2 regions of the Sodalis sp. RH21 genome follow, and region 1 is predicted to be linked to the other one. Evidence: riboswitches for the same ligand, from Rfam matches in the RefSeq annotation. Region 1 holds a riboswitch; the other holds the start of a gene.

Region 1 (7,745 bases):
TGTAAAATATTCGCTAACCGCCGAAATATCATCCAATCCCATCCTGCATAGGCAATTTTTCCAGCGAAGCGAAGCCGTAGCGACGCAAAACCGGCACCAATTCCATGGCCTGGGGCGAAGCGATTAAGCAATAGGCCTGGTTTTCTTTGAGGACGCCGTCAACCGCCGCCGCAACGGTGATTTCATGGGCGATGAGCCACGCCGCGCGTTTGGCGATGGCTGACCCGGAATCGACCAGGCGGGTGCCGTCCGGCAACACCGCTTTAAGCTCATCGGCCAGTAAAGGGAAATGGGTACAACCCAAGACCACCGTGTCGGGCGGTTCAGGCAGCCTTAACCAGGGACGCAGGATTTTTTGCAGCAACGATAACTCTATGGTTTCGCCATGCAGTTTGGCTTCAGCCAACACGACCAGTTCCGCGGACCCCAAGGTAATGATATGGCAATCGGCGGCGAATTTGGCAATCAGATCGTGCGTATAGCTGCGATGCACGGTGCCACGGGTGGCCAATAGCCCTACGATACCGTTGCGGGTGAGCTTGGCCGCAGGCTTTATCGCCGGCACCACGCCGACGATGGGGCAATTAAAACGCTCGCGCAGGGAGGGCAGCGAAATGGTGCTGGCGGTATTGCAGGCCACAATCACCATATCCAACACATGCTGCCGCTGTACCGCGGCGACGATGGCAAGGACGCGCTCGACGATAAAATCCTCTGGCTTTTCGCCATAGGGGAAGGCTTCATTATCGAAAACGTATATATAGTGCGGGTCCGGCAGCAATTGCCGGACTTCATCATAAATGGATAAACCGCCCACCCCCGAATCAAAAATCAGGATAGTGGGCCGGTTAATCTTGCTACCGTCAGAAGGAATAAGTTCCTGTGAGATAAAATTCTCGTCCAGCGGTCTGGTAGCCATAAGCCGTCTCATACTCTTTGTCGAACAGATTGGCTATTCTACCACGAACCGTCAGGTGGGTGGTTAGCGGATAAGACGCGGCGATATCCCACAAGCTGACGCCGCCCATGCGCACCCGTTCCGACGTATTGTAGTTGGTGTCGTAACGCTCGCCCAGGTAACGGTAATTCATCGACCAGTCGATATCGGCCACCTGCCAATCCAATTGGTATTTAACCTGCTGCTTGGCGCGCCGCGCCAGGATTTGATTGGTGGTCGCATCACGGGGATCGAGATACTCCAGGGTTAACCGATGCTGCAGCGGGCCGGTATACACCGAACCGGTCCATTCCACGCCTTTAATGCGGGCCTTGCCGATATTTTTGTAGGTTTCGGTGGGCATATCATAATCAATCAGATTATCAATGTCGTTGCGGTAGGCCGAGACACGCCAGGTCAATGGACCGGTCAGGCCTTCCACCCCGCCTTCCCACTGCTTGCTCTCTTCGGGGTTCAAATCTTTATTGCCGCCAAACCCGCTATAAAGCTGGCTGAGATTGGGCCCTTTATAGGCCGTGCCATAGGAGCCGATCAACCGGTAGCCTTCGATAAACTCCCAGGCGGCACTGGTTTGCCAGGTGCCGTGCCAGCCGAACTGTGAATTATCATCGCCCCGTACCGCCCCCTCCAGCGTGACCGGGCCGAAAAGCTGCTGTGTCGTGGCATACAGCCCGGTATTGCGCTGCTCATAGCCGTCGGCCAGATAGCCTGTGCCGGGTTCGGTGGTTTGTTTTTGCCAGTCTACCCCGGCGCTGGCGGTGCCATGCGCTACTTGCAGCGTATTGCCCCATTGCACATTGTACTGTTTGGAATCGTCGAGGGTGGCGGACGCCGAATACGGGCCATATTTTGGATCGTAATTATAGTCCTGCGTGTGGTTGTAGCTGAAAATCAGCTGGGAAGCATAAATACCTTCCTGGAAACGCAATCCGGTGTCGTAGTTGCGGCTATAGAGCTGGCGGGTATCGGCCAGCGCATCGTAATGAGCCGGATCGTTATAGCCAAAAGTGCCGTCATAACCGCTGCGGTTGTCATAACCATAAGCGCGGGCAAAACCGCTGAACTGTTCATTAAAGTTATGATCCAGCGAGGCGAACAGCGCCTTGCTCATAAAGCCGTCGCGATCCGGCTGCGCGGGATCGCCATAGTTATCCGGCATATTCGCTTTCACATCAAAGCCATGGGTGTAGGTATAGTTACCGGCGACGGTGGCGGTGGTATCGTCCCCGAGTTTTTGCTGGGTGGACCCGTCATATGTCTGGTAACCATGGGACCCCATGCCGGCGCTTAGCGTGGTTCCCGGCTGTTCGCGGGTGGTAATGATATTGACCACGCCGCCGATGGCATCCGATCCGTACACCGCCGAACGCGGGCCGCGGATATATTCAATACGCTGTACCAGGGAGATGGGGATTTGGCTGAGATCGGAAGAACCGGAGATGCCGGCCTGATTCATCCTGACGCCGTCAATCAATACTAAAGCGTGGCTGGAGTTGCTACCGCGGATAAACAGGGAGCTTTGCTGTCCCAGGCCGCCATATTGGGCGATATCCACCCCCGGCAGGCGGCCGAGCGCTTCGGCCACCGATTTAATTTGGCCGCGGTCGATATCATCACGGGTAATAACGCTGTTAGGGGCCAGCACCGATGAAACCGGTTGGGGGAAACGGTTGGCGGAAACGACCATCGCCTCTGAACGGCTGTTTTGGGTATCGTTATCCTGCGCCCACCCAGAGAATGCCGTGACGGACAGCGCCACCAGCACGGTATTTTTCGTTTTAAACATTATGATAGCATCCAAATAATAGGACAGGATGCCGCAGGTCTCATGTTGAATAGCACGCGATAAACATGAATATTGCGACGAAATACCGGCAGGTTTTCGGGCTTGGGATGTGCGTAGTAGGCACCAGGCGACGACTTCCCATCAAAAAGACAGTGTCTGCTTACGCAATCGCCCTGAACTCCCCTTACCGCTGCGCGTCAGCTCCAGCTTGAACTGGATTCCCTTTTAACTCACATGAGACCGGGCGATAATCCTACAATCAAAGAGATAACAATGTCTATAACGCTAATTAACAAACTCTTTATAAACACGAACATGCTTGTGGCGCTGGACTTTAGCGGTTTACTCCCTACAATTCCCCGCCATTGGATAATAAAAGCGAATATCAACGAGAAAATATCATGACCACGCTGCCAATCGAATTATATGAAAACCAACTGGCGGAGAAAGCCGCGCGGCTGACGGAGATGATGGCGGCGTTCCAGGCCCCGGCAGTGGAAATTTTTCGTTCACCGGCGCAGCACTACCGCATGCGCGCCGAATTCCGGGTGTGGCATGAGGAGCAGGATCTCTATCACATCATGTTCGATCAACAAACCAAGGAGCGGATTCGTATCGATCATTTCGCCCCTGGCAGCGAGTTGATCAATCGGCTGATGGTGGCCATGATGGACGTGCTGCGTTCGTCCGAAGTGCTGCGCCGTAAATTATTCCAGCTCGATTATCTTACGGCGATGAGCGGCGAGGCGGTGATTACGCTGATTTATCACCGGCCGTTGGACGATGAATGGCGCGAACACGCCGGCTCTCTGCGCGCTGCGCTACGGGAGCAGGGTTTTGCGGTAAATCTGATCGGCCGCGCCACCAAGACCAAGATTTGCCTGGATCGGGATTATGTGGATGAGCGTTTGCCGGTTGCCGGCCGGGAGCTGATTTATCGGCAAATTGAAAACAGCTTTACCCAGCCCAACGCCGCGGTGAATATCCAGATGCTGGAGTGGGCGCTGTCCGCCACGCAAGGCGCGCAGGGGGATTTACTGGAATTATATTGCGGCAACGGCAATTTTTCGCTGGCCCTGGCGCGTAATTTCGAGCGGGTGCTGGCCACGGAAATCGCCAAACCGTCGGTTGAAGCCGCCCAGTTTAATATTGCAGCCAACCGCATCGATAACGTGCGTATTATCCGCATGTCGGCGGAAGAATTCACCCAGGCCATGCAGGGGGTGCGGGAGTTTACCCGCCTGAAGGATATCGATCTGGCGAGCTACCGCTGCGAGACTATCTTTATCGATCCGCCGCGCAGCGGGTTGGACGACGCCACGGTGAAGCTGGTGCAGGCTTATCCGCGTATTTTGTATATTTCCTGCAACCCCGAGTCCCTGTGCCGCAATTTGGCAACCCTTGGCGCAAGCCATGATATCGAGCGGCTGGCGCTGTTCGATCAATTCCCTTATACCCGCCATATGGAATGCGGCGTGCTGCTGACCGCGAAAAATATCAGCGGAAAACCCGCGTTGATTTAACGCTCCCGCCGCCCCGGGCATACTTGCCGGGGGCAAAGGCGAAACCTACAGTTCCCCGTCCTGGTTAAGCTTTCTCACCGTTTTCAGCCTGCGGCCAATCCAGAACACCAGGACCACCACCAGGATTGCCGGGACAAAATTGGAGCCGATGACCGGGTACTCCACGCGGATAATGGCGCTGTACATCAGCAGGCCCAGCAGGAAGCTGGCCGCCGCCAGCGAAGGAAAACCCTGCGGCATGGCGCGGTCGTGGTAATGATGGTGCAAGCAGTACACCGATAGCACCAGCGAAATCAGCGGGAAAATGGAAAAAGGCACGATGGAGCTGAATAAGGCCGAAAAGGAACCATTAATCGAAAGGCCGGCAATCAAAGCCAGTAACAGGGTGCCGGTTTCACCAAGGGGTTTTGTCATCATTTACCTACCTGCTTGCGTCAAGAGAGAGGGCGGTCGCCTTTTCCTGCTCCCGGCGATACCAATAAAACGCCCCTTTCGAAATCATCCGCAACTGTAATACCAAGCGCTCCTCAAGCTGCCGGCGCTGATTGTTGTCCACATCCAGCGCTTCCGCACCGGCGTTAAAGACGATGATGACCATCGCCTCGGCCTGCGCTTCGGTAAAACTGCGCGGCATATGGTTTTCAAGTTCAAGATAATCGGCGAGCTCGGCGATAAAATGCTGGATTTCACGGGCGACGGCGGCGCGGAATGCGGCGGAGGTGCCGGAACGCTCGCGCAGTAACAAACGGAACGCGTTGGGATTGTTGCCGATAAATTCCATAAAGGTGGCAACCGACGTGCGGATAACGCTGCCGCCTTTGGCGATACGCTGGCGGGCCTGGCGCATCAGTTGACGCAGCATCAGGCCGCTTTCGTCCACCATGGTGAGCCCCAGTTCGTCCACATCGCGAAAATGGCGATAAAACGAGGTGGGGGCAATACCGGCTTCGCGGGCAACTTCACGCAGGCTCAGGCTGGCAAAGCTGCGCTCGGCGCTTAGCTGGCTAAATGCCGCCTCAACAAGGGAACGCCGGGTTCGCTCTTTTTGTTGCGCTCTGACGCCCATAGTTCTGCCCAGCCCCACATAACCCATAAAAGAAACACTATAACAAAATTTGTTGCAACCGCGTTGATACAAACTATGAATTTTAGCGTAACAAGGGTAAGTAAGGGCACGTAAAGGTAATAAAAAGGCCGGTGGAGATTGGGTTATTCGGTCTACAATGTTACTTTAACGTTGTGATTTTGTATAAAAATAGGCTAGCCCGCTATGCAACCACATTACGACTATGATGCTTTGATCATCGGCTCCGGCCCGGGCGGTGAAGGGGCGGCAATGGGTCTGACGAAACAGGGCGCCCGCGTTGCGGTAATCGAACGCTACAATAGCGTCGGCGGCGGTTGTACCCATTGGGGGACCATACCGTCAAAAGCGCTCCGCCAGGCGGTAAGCCGCATCATCGAATTCAATCAAAATCCGCTGTATAACGGCGATGAGCGAGTGTCTCGTCCCAGCTTTGCCGATATTTTACATCATGCGGACGACGTGATTAAGCAGCAGATCCGGATGCGGCAGGGATTTTACGAACGCAACCAGTGCCGGATTATTACCGGCGACGCCAGTTTCCTGGATGCGCATACGCTCAATATCCATTACCCCGACAATACCTCCGAGACCCTGAGCGCCGCGCATATCATCATCGCCTGCGGTTCCCGGCCTTATCACCCGCAGGATGTGGACTTCACCCACCCGCGGATTTACGACAGCGACTCCATCCTGGACCTCAAGCACGATCCCCAGCATGTCATCATTTACGGCGCCGGCGTGATCGGCTGTGAATACGCGTCGATATTTCGCGGCATGAATGTCAAAGTGGATTTAATCAATACCCGCGATCGGCTGTTGGCCTTTCTGGATCAGGAGATGTCGGACGCGCTGTCCTACCATTTTTGGGAAAACGGCGTGGTTATCCGCCATAACGAAGAGTTCGAGCAAATCGAAGGCACCGCCGACGGCGTCGAGGTCCATTTCCGCTCGGGCAAACGGATGCGGGCGGACTGCCTGCTTTATGCCAACGGCCGCACCGGTAATACCGATTCGCTGGCGCTGGAAAACGTAGGGCTGGAGGCCGACGGCCGCGGGCTGATAAAAGTCAATAGCATGTACCAGACCGCCCTGACGCATATTTATGCGGTTGGCGATGTCATCGGTTATCCCAGCCTGGCGTCCGCCGCTTACGATCAGGGGCGTATTGCCGCGCAGGTGATTATTAAAGGCCAGGCCAACGTGCAGCTGATTGAAAATATTCCGACCGGGATTTACACCATCCCGGAAATCAGCTCGGTAGGGAAAACCGAGCAAGAATTAACCATGCTGAAGGTGCCGTACGAAGTGGGCCGGGCGCAGTTTAAACATCTGGCGCGCGCGCAAATCGTCGGGATGAATGTCGGCAGCCTGAAGCTGCTGTTTCACCGCGATACCCGCCAAATCCTGGGCATACACTGTTTTGGCGAGCGCGCCGCCGAAATCATCCATATCGGCCAGGCTATCATGGAGCAAAAAGGTGCGGGCAATACCATCGATTATTTCGTCAATACCACCTTCAATTACCCCACGATGGCCGAAGCTTATCGCGTAGCGGCGTTGAACGGGTTAAACCGCCTCTTTTAAATCGGTGCCCATATAGGCCTGCATATGCATGCGAATGGATTCCGCGAGCTGCTCATAACGCGCGCGCAGCGGGGAACCTGGGCGATAGACCAGCGCAATGGTGCGCTTTGGCTCCGGCTTGTAGCACTGCATATAGCAAACGCCATCGCGTTTACGCTCATTGGGCACCGCCAGCGACGGCAGCAAGGTGATGCCGCTGCCCGCCGCCACCATGTTACGCAGGGTTTCCAGACTGGTGGCGCGGAAATGCGTATCTTCATCGGCGCCGGCCTGGAAACAGAACCCCATGGCCTGATCGCGCAGGCAATGGCCGTCTTCCAGCATCAGCAGCCTTTCGCCCGCCAGATCCGACATCGGCACACGCTCGCGGTCCGCCCAGGGATGGCTGGCATATACCGCCAATTGCAGCGGCTCGTCGAACAGCGGAATTTCGATAAAGGGCTCGGACTCTTTTACCAGCGCCAGGATGGCGCAGTCCAGCTTGCCGCTGTCGAGCTGTAGCAGCAGCTGGCTGGTTTGCGCCTCGTGCAGATACATTTCCAGCTTGGGGTAGGTTTCATGTAGCGTCGGGATAATATGGGGCAGCAAGTAGGGGCCGACGGTGGGGATCAGGCCTATATGCAGCGGCCCGGACATGGACTCTCCCTGCTGACTGGCCATCTCACGCAATATTTTCACTTCCCGCAGCACGGTGCGCGCCTGATCCACCAGCAGCAGGCCCGCCTGCGTGAACAACACCTTGCGGCTGGTGCGTTCAAGCAGCATGACGCCCAGTTCATCTTCCAGCTTGCGAATCTGACCGCTGAG
Region 2 (7,745 bases), 2.8 Mb from region 1:
CCGATAGGCGCGCCGAAGGCTTTTTCCAGCGCATAGCTGGCGCGGGCGCTGTATTGCAATTCGATATGGCCGGCTTCGTTGCTATAAACATCGCCGAAGGTGCGGTCCAGCTCTTTTAACGCCACTTCCACCGCGCGCTTGACGTCGGAAACGTCTTCGCCGCCGAAGATAATCAGTGAACCGTGGCCCGCGCCGCCTTTGGTATCGCGCGGTAGTTCAATACTGACCACTTCGGTATTGGTCGCCTTGACCGCTTCGTCCGCCGCCATGATGTGCGGGCCGGCGCCGATGCGGGTACCGAGAATACCGATGGAGCGGTAGCGTTTTTCTAATTTCATGGCCGTCAGCACAGCGCTGTCGACATTGGCAATCACTAAACCAATAGTGTCGCCCATGGCCGTGCCGACGAATTCCGTCAGGTTACAGGTGTTTTCCGACATATCCGGACCTCGATCCAATGGAGAGTGAGAAGGGGGCACCGCGGTGGCGCCGTCACCGATTTTTGCCATCACCTGAGCTAAAATCTGGTCGATGACCTTATCGGTGTTCATTCGCGGATTCCTTTAGGCAAGAATTTCTCCACATCCGCATGGGGACGTGGAATTACGTGGGTAGCGACTACTTCGCCTACATTCGCCGCCGCCATGGCGCCGGCATCCGTCGCGGCCTTAACCGCACCGACGTCGCCGCGCACAATCACCGTTACCAGACCGGAACCAATTTTTTCATAACCGACCAACAACACATTGGCCGATTTCACCATGGTATCGGCCGCTTCGATCGCGGCGGTCAGACCTTTGGTTTCAACCATGCCCAGGGCTTCTTGTTGCATTTTTATTACCTCGACCAATCATTAAAATTCTGAGGATGTCCGGTAGAAAATATACGCGGAAGCGATAAAAAATAATGGCTTAATTAGTATGAAAATATGAGAAATGATTAGCTTTGGCATAGCAAAAAATTGCTATTTTTATTTAATGATTCCAAGCCCTGCCTGGGTTTTATCCGCTTTCCTGATAGCAATTATTAACTTTCGCTACTGCAAAATAACAAACCTGTTCTTGATGAAATAGTTGATTTGTGATTTGCAAGTTAGCGCGATGGGAACAATGCAATTGCTGTATGACGAAAGATTTGCATCAGGCAAAAAACGCCAAACCCACGCCAGGAGAGGCTTGCAGGCCTGGAGGTACTGAAAAAATATCAATAATGCCAATTAATTCACACTCAATAAAACGATATTTTATGTCCTGATTTTGTTGCATAAAAAGATAATTGCAAGCGAGATCTCATTTGATCAAAAAATAATTATGCCAAAATGTATGTCGACATATAGCTTATTGCCATTCAGGTCCGTTTTATATTTATTCATTTTGACGTCATACAGGAATAATACAATGAGCGACACGTTAAGGTCAGTGACAGGGCAATGTACCGCCGAACTGCTGGGTACCGGCCTCTTTATCTTTTTTGGTACCAGCGTGCTGTGCGCGGCGAAACTTGCCGGCGCCAGTTTCGGCCTATGGGAAATTTGCGTGGTATGGGGGCTGGGCATCGCGCTGGCGGTCTATTTGACCGCGGGCATTTCCGGCGCCCATCTCAACCCGGCGATCACCATCGCCTTATGGCTATTTGCCAGTTTTGATAAAAGAAAAGTCCTGCCCTATATCGTGGCGCAGGTGGCGGGGGCTTTTGGCGGCGCGGCGCTGACCTATCTGCTGTATCATAATATGTTTGACCTTTATGAACAGGCCCACCAGATGGTGCGCGGCAGCCAGGAAAGTTTGTTCCTCGCCAGTATATTTTCCACGTATCCGGCGGCGGCCATCAGCGTCGGGCTGGCGGCTTTCGTGGAAATCGTCATTACCTCCATCCTGATGGGGCTGATCATGGCCCTGACCGATGACGGCAACGGCGTGCCCAAAGGCCCGCTGGCGCCCCTGCTGATCGGTATCCTGGTGGCGGTCATTGGCGCCTCGACCGCGCCGCTAACCGGGTTCGCCATGAACCCCGCCCGTGATTTCGGTCCAAAACTGTTTACGTTTTTTGCCGGCTGGGGCAACGTTTCCATGACCGGCGGCCGGGATATTCCCTATTTCATCATACCGATTATCGCTCCGATCATAGGGGCCATGCTGGGCGCGGCCATTTATCGTTTCCTTATCGCCCGGCATTTGCCCGGCAATCTGAACCAGCCGCCGGTAAGCAATTAAGTCGCCGGACTCGTCCGCCTGGCCGTAGCTTGTTTGCCGAGACGGCCAAGCGTCCGGCTTCTCCAGCGGCGCTATCGATCGGACCGCATGTCGATCGATAGCGCCGTATTCTTTTTTAAACTTTTTTTTGAACGTATTGTGCGCCCAAAGCATCGTGGTTCACGGATGATTAAATAATTGTGTGATAGAGCACGGTTTTAAATTATGGAAAAATGATTAAATCCGCAGTAGCTTTAAGATAATTTTTGGAGAGATGACAGGGTATATTTTGGCTAGTTGTAAGATATTAAGTCGTTATCGCTGCATCTTTCACCCGTACGTGACGATCAGATGAAATATATCTTTTTTGTTACTGATTTATTAAAAATAAGTAAAGCGCGAGAGGGCCTAATATGAATTCCGATAATTTTATGGATTCAGAGCTGATTAATAAAATCGCGCGGGACTTCGCAAACGCCACCAGTTTGGCGGTTGTGGTGGTGAATATTCATGGTGAAGAGGTATCGGATTTATATCATTTCACTCCTTTTTGCCAACTCATGCGCCAAGATCCTGAAATGAGCCGCCGTTGCCGCATGAGCGATCGCTGCGGGGGCCTGGAGGCATCCAAATCCAACCAGCCTTGTATCTACCGCTGTCACGCCGGCTTGACCGACTTTTCCATTCCCCTGGTGATTGGCGGCCATTTGGTCGGCTTCGTCCTGTGCGGCCAGGTGCGGTTGCATGATACCGTTCAACTGCCCGAAGTGCAGGAATGCAGCTCTTATGCCTGGCGGCAGGATTTCCAATTTACCGAAAATTTCGAAAAAATTCCGGTAATTAACTACGACCGCTTGCTGTCTTCCGCCGAGCTGCTGAAGATAATCGTCGATAACTATCTAAAACAGCAGCGTGATTTCGTGGTGATTAAAGAGCATGCCCCGACCAACGCTGAGCGGCGGGTGGCTATCCCCAGCCAGCACGACAGCAAAATGAAAAAGGCCCTGCGTTACATCGACAGCCATTACTCCGAGGACCTGCGTCTGGAGGACGTGGCGGCCATGGTCTATCTAAGCCCTTATTATTTCAGTAAATTATTTAAAAAATACCAAGGTATTGGTTTTAATGCCTATGTCAATCAGCAGCGTATGCAAAGCGCGCTCCAGATGCTGGAACAAAGCGACTGGTCGATCGCCGTCATCGCCCGCAATCTCGGTTTTTCCCAAGCCAGCTATTTTTGCAAAGTATTTCGCCAGGCCTATCGTATTACTCCGCAGGCCTATCGCGAACAGCGCCTGGCGTCTCCCGATATCAGCATAAATAAAAATATCGCGCTGCAGCGAAATTAATCATTTTATTCCTCGTGAAGACATTTTCCCGCGTAAGCATTATTTCCCGACGATCGGGATCTCATTTCTCTCATTTAGCCAACGCTATTTTATGTTATCTTCCAATCCCCGGAAAATGCTCCCTGATGACCTATGCTACAGGATTGGCTAATTTCCAATAGCTAAAAAGTGTTATCCTGTGGCAATAAATTTCAATCAAAGCGCTGCTCGCAGACATTTTTTTTGATCCAATACGGGGTATATTTCCCATAGATACTTTAGATTAGTAAAAAATAATTGTTATCAGGTCAAACGCGCCGCAAGGCCGTCAGGGAAGGAGGTGAAAATCCTCCGCAGCCCCCGCTGCTGTAATGCCGACAAATCCGGAGTTACCACTGATCGCTATCGATTGGGAAGGGCCGGAGGAGGATGACGCTCAGCCAGAAGACCTGCCTGATAATACGTAGCCCGACGGGCTCGGACACAACTCCTTCGGAGGGAAGAGGGTTGTCCTAACAGTGCCGCTGGGTTGCAGGATGCCCCACCGCCATTGCTTATGACAATCCCGCTCGCTTCCCCCAGGCATAACGGGATGATGATGAAAGCGATACTCATCGGCGGCGCGCAAAGCGGGACAGGAAAAACATTGCTTACCCTCGGGCTGCTGCGCGCGCTGGCGCTGCGCGGCCAGCGGGCACAGCCGTTCAAATGCGGGCCGGACTATATCGATACCGGCTGGCACCAGGCGGTCAGCGGCATTCCCTCGCACAATCTGGATGCCTATATGCTGGCGCCGGATACGCTTTGCGGCTTATTCACCCGGCACCTCGCCCAGGCCGATATCGGTATTATCGAAGGCGTGATGGGGCTGTACGACGGGCTGGGGGACGACGGCGCGTGCAGCAGCGCGGCGCTGGCCAAACAGCTGGGCGTGCCGGTGGTGCTGATTATCGACGGCAAGGCGGTGTCCACGTCGGCGGCGGCCACGGTGCTCGGTTTTCAACTGTTTGATCCCGCCGTTAACATTGTCGGTATTATCGTTAACCGCGTGGCTTCCGAACATCATTTTACCCTAATCAAAAATGCCATTACCCGTTATTGCGATCTGCCGGTGCTGGGCTATCTGCCGCCGCTCAAGGACTGGGAACTGCCGTCGCGGCATTTGGGCCTGATCCCGTCGCAGGAGAGCCACCGCCTCGAATCCCAATGGGACCAGTTGGCCGCCTGCGTCGAACGCCATATCGATCTCGACCGGCTGCTGGCGGTGGCCGACTGCCGCCCGGCCGCCGGCCATTTACCCGATCCCCCCCGGGACCCGCGCTATCGGCGATTGACGCTGGCGCTGGCCAAAGACGAAGCATTCCATTTTTATTATCCCGACAACCTCCAGCTGCTGCGGGATATCGGCGTGAACATCGTCCCATTCAGCCCGCTGCGCGATAGCGGGCTGCCGCGCTGCCAGATGGTCTATATCGGCGGCGGGTTTCCCGAAATCTTTGCCGAACAACTGGCGGATAACCGCGCCATGCGGGCCTCGCTGCTGCGCGCCGGCAACAGCGGAACGGCGATCTACGCGGAATGCGGCGGCTTGATGTATTTAGGCAAAGCGCTGGAAGATCGCGCGGGGCGGTCGTTTTCCATGGTCGGCCTGCTGCGCGGTACCAGCCGCATGAGCGAAGGTCTTAAGCGCTTTGGCTACTGCGAGGGGGAAGCGCTGTGCGACAATCTGCTGGGGGCGCGCGGGGAAACCCTGCGCGGCCATGAATTCCATCACTCCGAATATATTACCGACGAAACCCCGCTGTTTACCCTGAATAAAACCACTTCCGGCGGCGAGGTCAAGCGCTGGTTCGGCGGATACGGCGATGACCATATCCTGGCCAGCTACCTGCATGTGCACTTTTATCAGCGTCCGGCATTGCTGCGCCGCTGGCTGGACAAAGGATGTGCGCAGTTATGAGCATCAGCGCCTTTATCGTCGGCTATTTGCTGGATTTATGGCTGGGGGATCCGCCGCACTGGCCGCATCCGGTACGCTGGATTGGCCATGCCATTACCGTCGCCCAGCGTGGGGTCCGCCGCTGTTGCCGCAGCGAACGCGCGCTCTATATCGGCGGCGCCGTGCTGTGGGTGGCGGTGGTCGGCGCCACCTGGCTGGCCACCGCCGCGCTGCTCAAACTCCTGGCGTTCAATCCCTGGTTGCATTGGCTGGCCGAAGCGTGGCTGACCTATACCCTGCTGGCCACCCGCTGCCTGCGGGATGCGGCCATGGCGGTCTACCACGCGCTGCGGGCGGGCACCCTGGAAGAATCGCGCCGCCAGCTTTCTTATATCGTCGGGCGCGACACGCAAAACCTGACGCGGCCGCAAATTATGCGCGCGGTGGTGGAAACGGTGGCGGAGAACAGCGTCGACGGGGTTATCGCGCCGCTGTTTTGGCTGTTTATCGGCGGCGTCCCCCTGGCGATGGCCTATAAGGCGGTTAACACCCTTGATTCCATGGTGGGCTACCGCACGCCGAAATACCGGGCCATCGGCTGCGTATCGGCGCGGCTGGACGATGCGGCCAACTGGCTGCCTGCGCGCCTGGGGTGGGTGATGCTCGCGCTGGCGGCCTGGGTGCTGCGGCTGGACGGGCGCAACGCCTGGCGCATCGGCTGGCGCGATCGCTACCAGCATAAAAGTCCTAATTGCGCCTGGTCGGAAGCCACCGTGGCCGGCGCGCTGGGCGTCAGGCTGGGCGGGCCGAACACCTATTTTAATGAACGGGTGGAAAAGCCCTGGATCGGCGAGGCGCGGCGCGATATCGGCCTGGAGGATATCACCGCCAGTATCCGTTTGATGTATGTGGCGTCCGCCCTGACCCTGGCGGCGATGTGCCTGCCGGGTTTACCGGGCCTACTTTAACAGGGCGTATGCCCGGAGCCGAAACGCGAATGAGCTATATCAAGCAACCACAGCAAATCGAAAGCGCCAGCTTTGACATTATCCGCGGGATTATCGCCCGGGAGCGCCCCGGGTTTCGCTTCCAGGATATCTGGCAGGAAAAAATCATCCTGCGCGCCATTCATACCAGCGCGGATTTCGACTGGCTGGATATTTTGCATTTCTCGGCCGGCGCGCCGCAGCGCATCGCCGATACGTTGCGCCAGGGCTGCACCCTTTATACCGATACCACCATGGCGCTGTCGGGCATCAACAAAACCGATCTGGCCCGCCTGGGCTGCGATATCCGCTGCTTTATCGCCGATCCGGCCGTGGCGGCGCAGGCGCGCGAGCAGGGGGTTACCCGCTCCATGGCGGCGGTGGATCGGGCGATGCGCGAGCCGGGCAAACGCCTGTTTGTGTTCGGCAACGCTCCCACCGCGCTGTTTCGTTTGCTGGAACACTGCGCCGCCACCGGCGAGACGCCTGAAGGCGTGATCGGGGTGCCGGTAGGTTTTGTCGGCGCCAGCGAGTCCAAACAGGCCCTGGCCGACAGCGCGCTGACCTGTATCGCCGCCCTGGGCCGCAAAGGCGGCAGCAATATCGCCGCCGCCATTATCAACGCCATTCTTTATCAACTGCGGGAGGCGTGATGGAAGACGTGGTTTGGTATAACGGCAAAGCGTTGCGCAAAGGCTACACCACCGGATCGTGCGCGACCGCGGCGGCCAAAGTCGCCGCCCTGATGCTGCTGCGCCAGCAGGTGATTGACAACGTCTCCATCGTCACCCCCTCCGGCGTGACGCTGCGCCTGAACGTGGAGCTGCCGCTGATAAGTCCGGGCGAGGCCACGGCCGGCATCCGCAAGGACGGCGGTGACGATATCGACGCCACCGACGGCATGATGATTTTCGCCCGGGTCAAGCTGCGCCCCGATACCGCCATCACCATCGACGGCGGCGTGGGCGTCGGGCGGATTACCCGTAACGGCATCGGGCTGGATATCGGCCAGGCGGCGATTAATAAAACCCCGCGCCACACCATCGAAACGGCGGTGCGCGAGGCCATTGGCCCGGAACGCGGCGCGGACGTGGAAATTTTCGCCCCGGAAGGAGAAGCCCGGGCGCGCAAAACCTATAACTCCCGGCTGGGCATTCTGGGCGGCATCTCCATTATCGGCACTACCGGCATCGTGACGCCGATGTCGGAGGAGAGCTGGAAAAGCTCGCTGTCGCTGGAGCTGGGCATGAAACGCGCCGAGGGTATGGAACGGGTGATTCTGGTGCCAGGCAATCATGGC

Evidence for each region. A riboswitch is a leader RNA that binds a small molecule or an ion and turns the genes downstream of it on or off. The one in region 1 is predicted to bind cobalamin.
Region 2: it holds a riboswitch for cobalamin, as region 1 does, so the genes downstream of both, ACL2XP_RS12760 (cobyrinate a,c-diamide synthase) here and btuB (TonB-dependent vitamin B12 receptor BtuB) in region 1, are expected to answer to the same signal.

Annotation. Positions count from the first base shown of each region.
Region 1 covers NZ_CP178732.1:5,960,346-5,968,090, reverse strand. Annotated here, with positions in the region: gene murI (glutamate racemase) at 29-919, opposite strand; gene btuB (TonB-dependent vitamin B12 receptor BtuB) at 864-2,744, opposite strand; cobalamin riboswitch at 2,814-3,004, opposite strand; gene trmA (tRNA (uridine(54)-C5)-methyltransferase TrmA) at 3,146-4,267, shown strand; gene ACL2XP_RS27555 (YijD family membrane protein) at 4,313-4,684, opposite strand; gene fabR (HTH-type transcriptional repressor FabR) at 4,689-5,333, opposite strand; gene sthA (Si-specific NAD(P)(+) transhydrogenase) at 5,538-6,938, shown strand; gene oxyR (DNA-binding transcriptional regulator OxyR) at 6,921-7,745, opposite strand, start outside.
Region 2 covers NZ_CP178732.1:2,777,067-2,784,811, forward strand. Annotated here, with positions in the region: gene pduB (propanediol utilization microcompartment protein PduB) at 1-551, opposite strand, end outside; gene pduA (propanediol utilization microcompartment protein PduA) at 548-832, opposite strand; gene ACL2XP_RS12750 (MIP/aquaporin family protein) at 1,398-2,213, shown strand; gene pocR (transcriptional regulator PocR) at 2,606-3,541, shown strand; cobalamin riboswitch at 3,809-3,992, shown strand; gene ACL2XP_RS12760 (cobyrinate a,c-diamide synthase) at 4,119-5,480, shown strand; gene cbiB (adenosylcobinamide-phosphate synthase CbiB) at 5,477-6,427, shown strand; gene ACL2XP_RS12770 (cobalt-precorrin-8 methylmutase) at 6,457-7,098, shown strand; gene cbiD (cobalt-precorrin-5B (C(1))-methyltransferase CbiD) at 7,098-7,745, shown strand, end outside.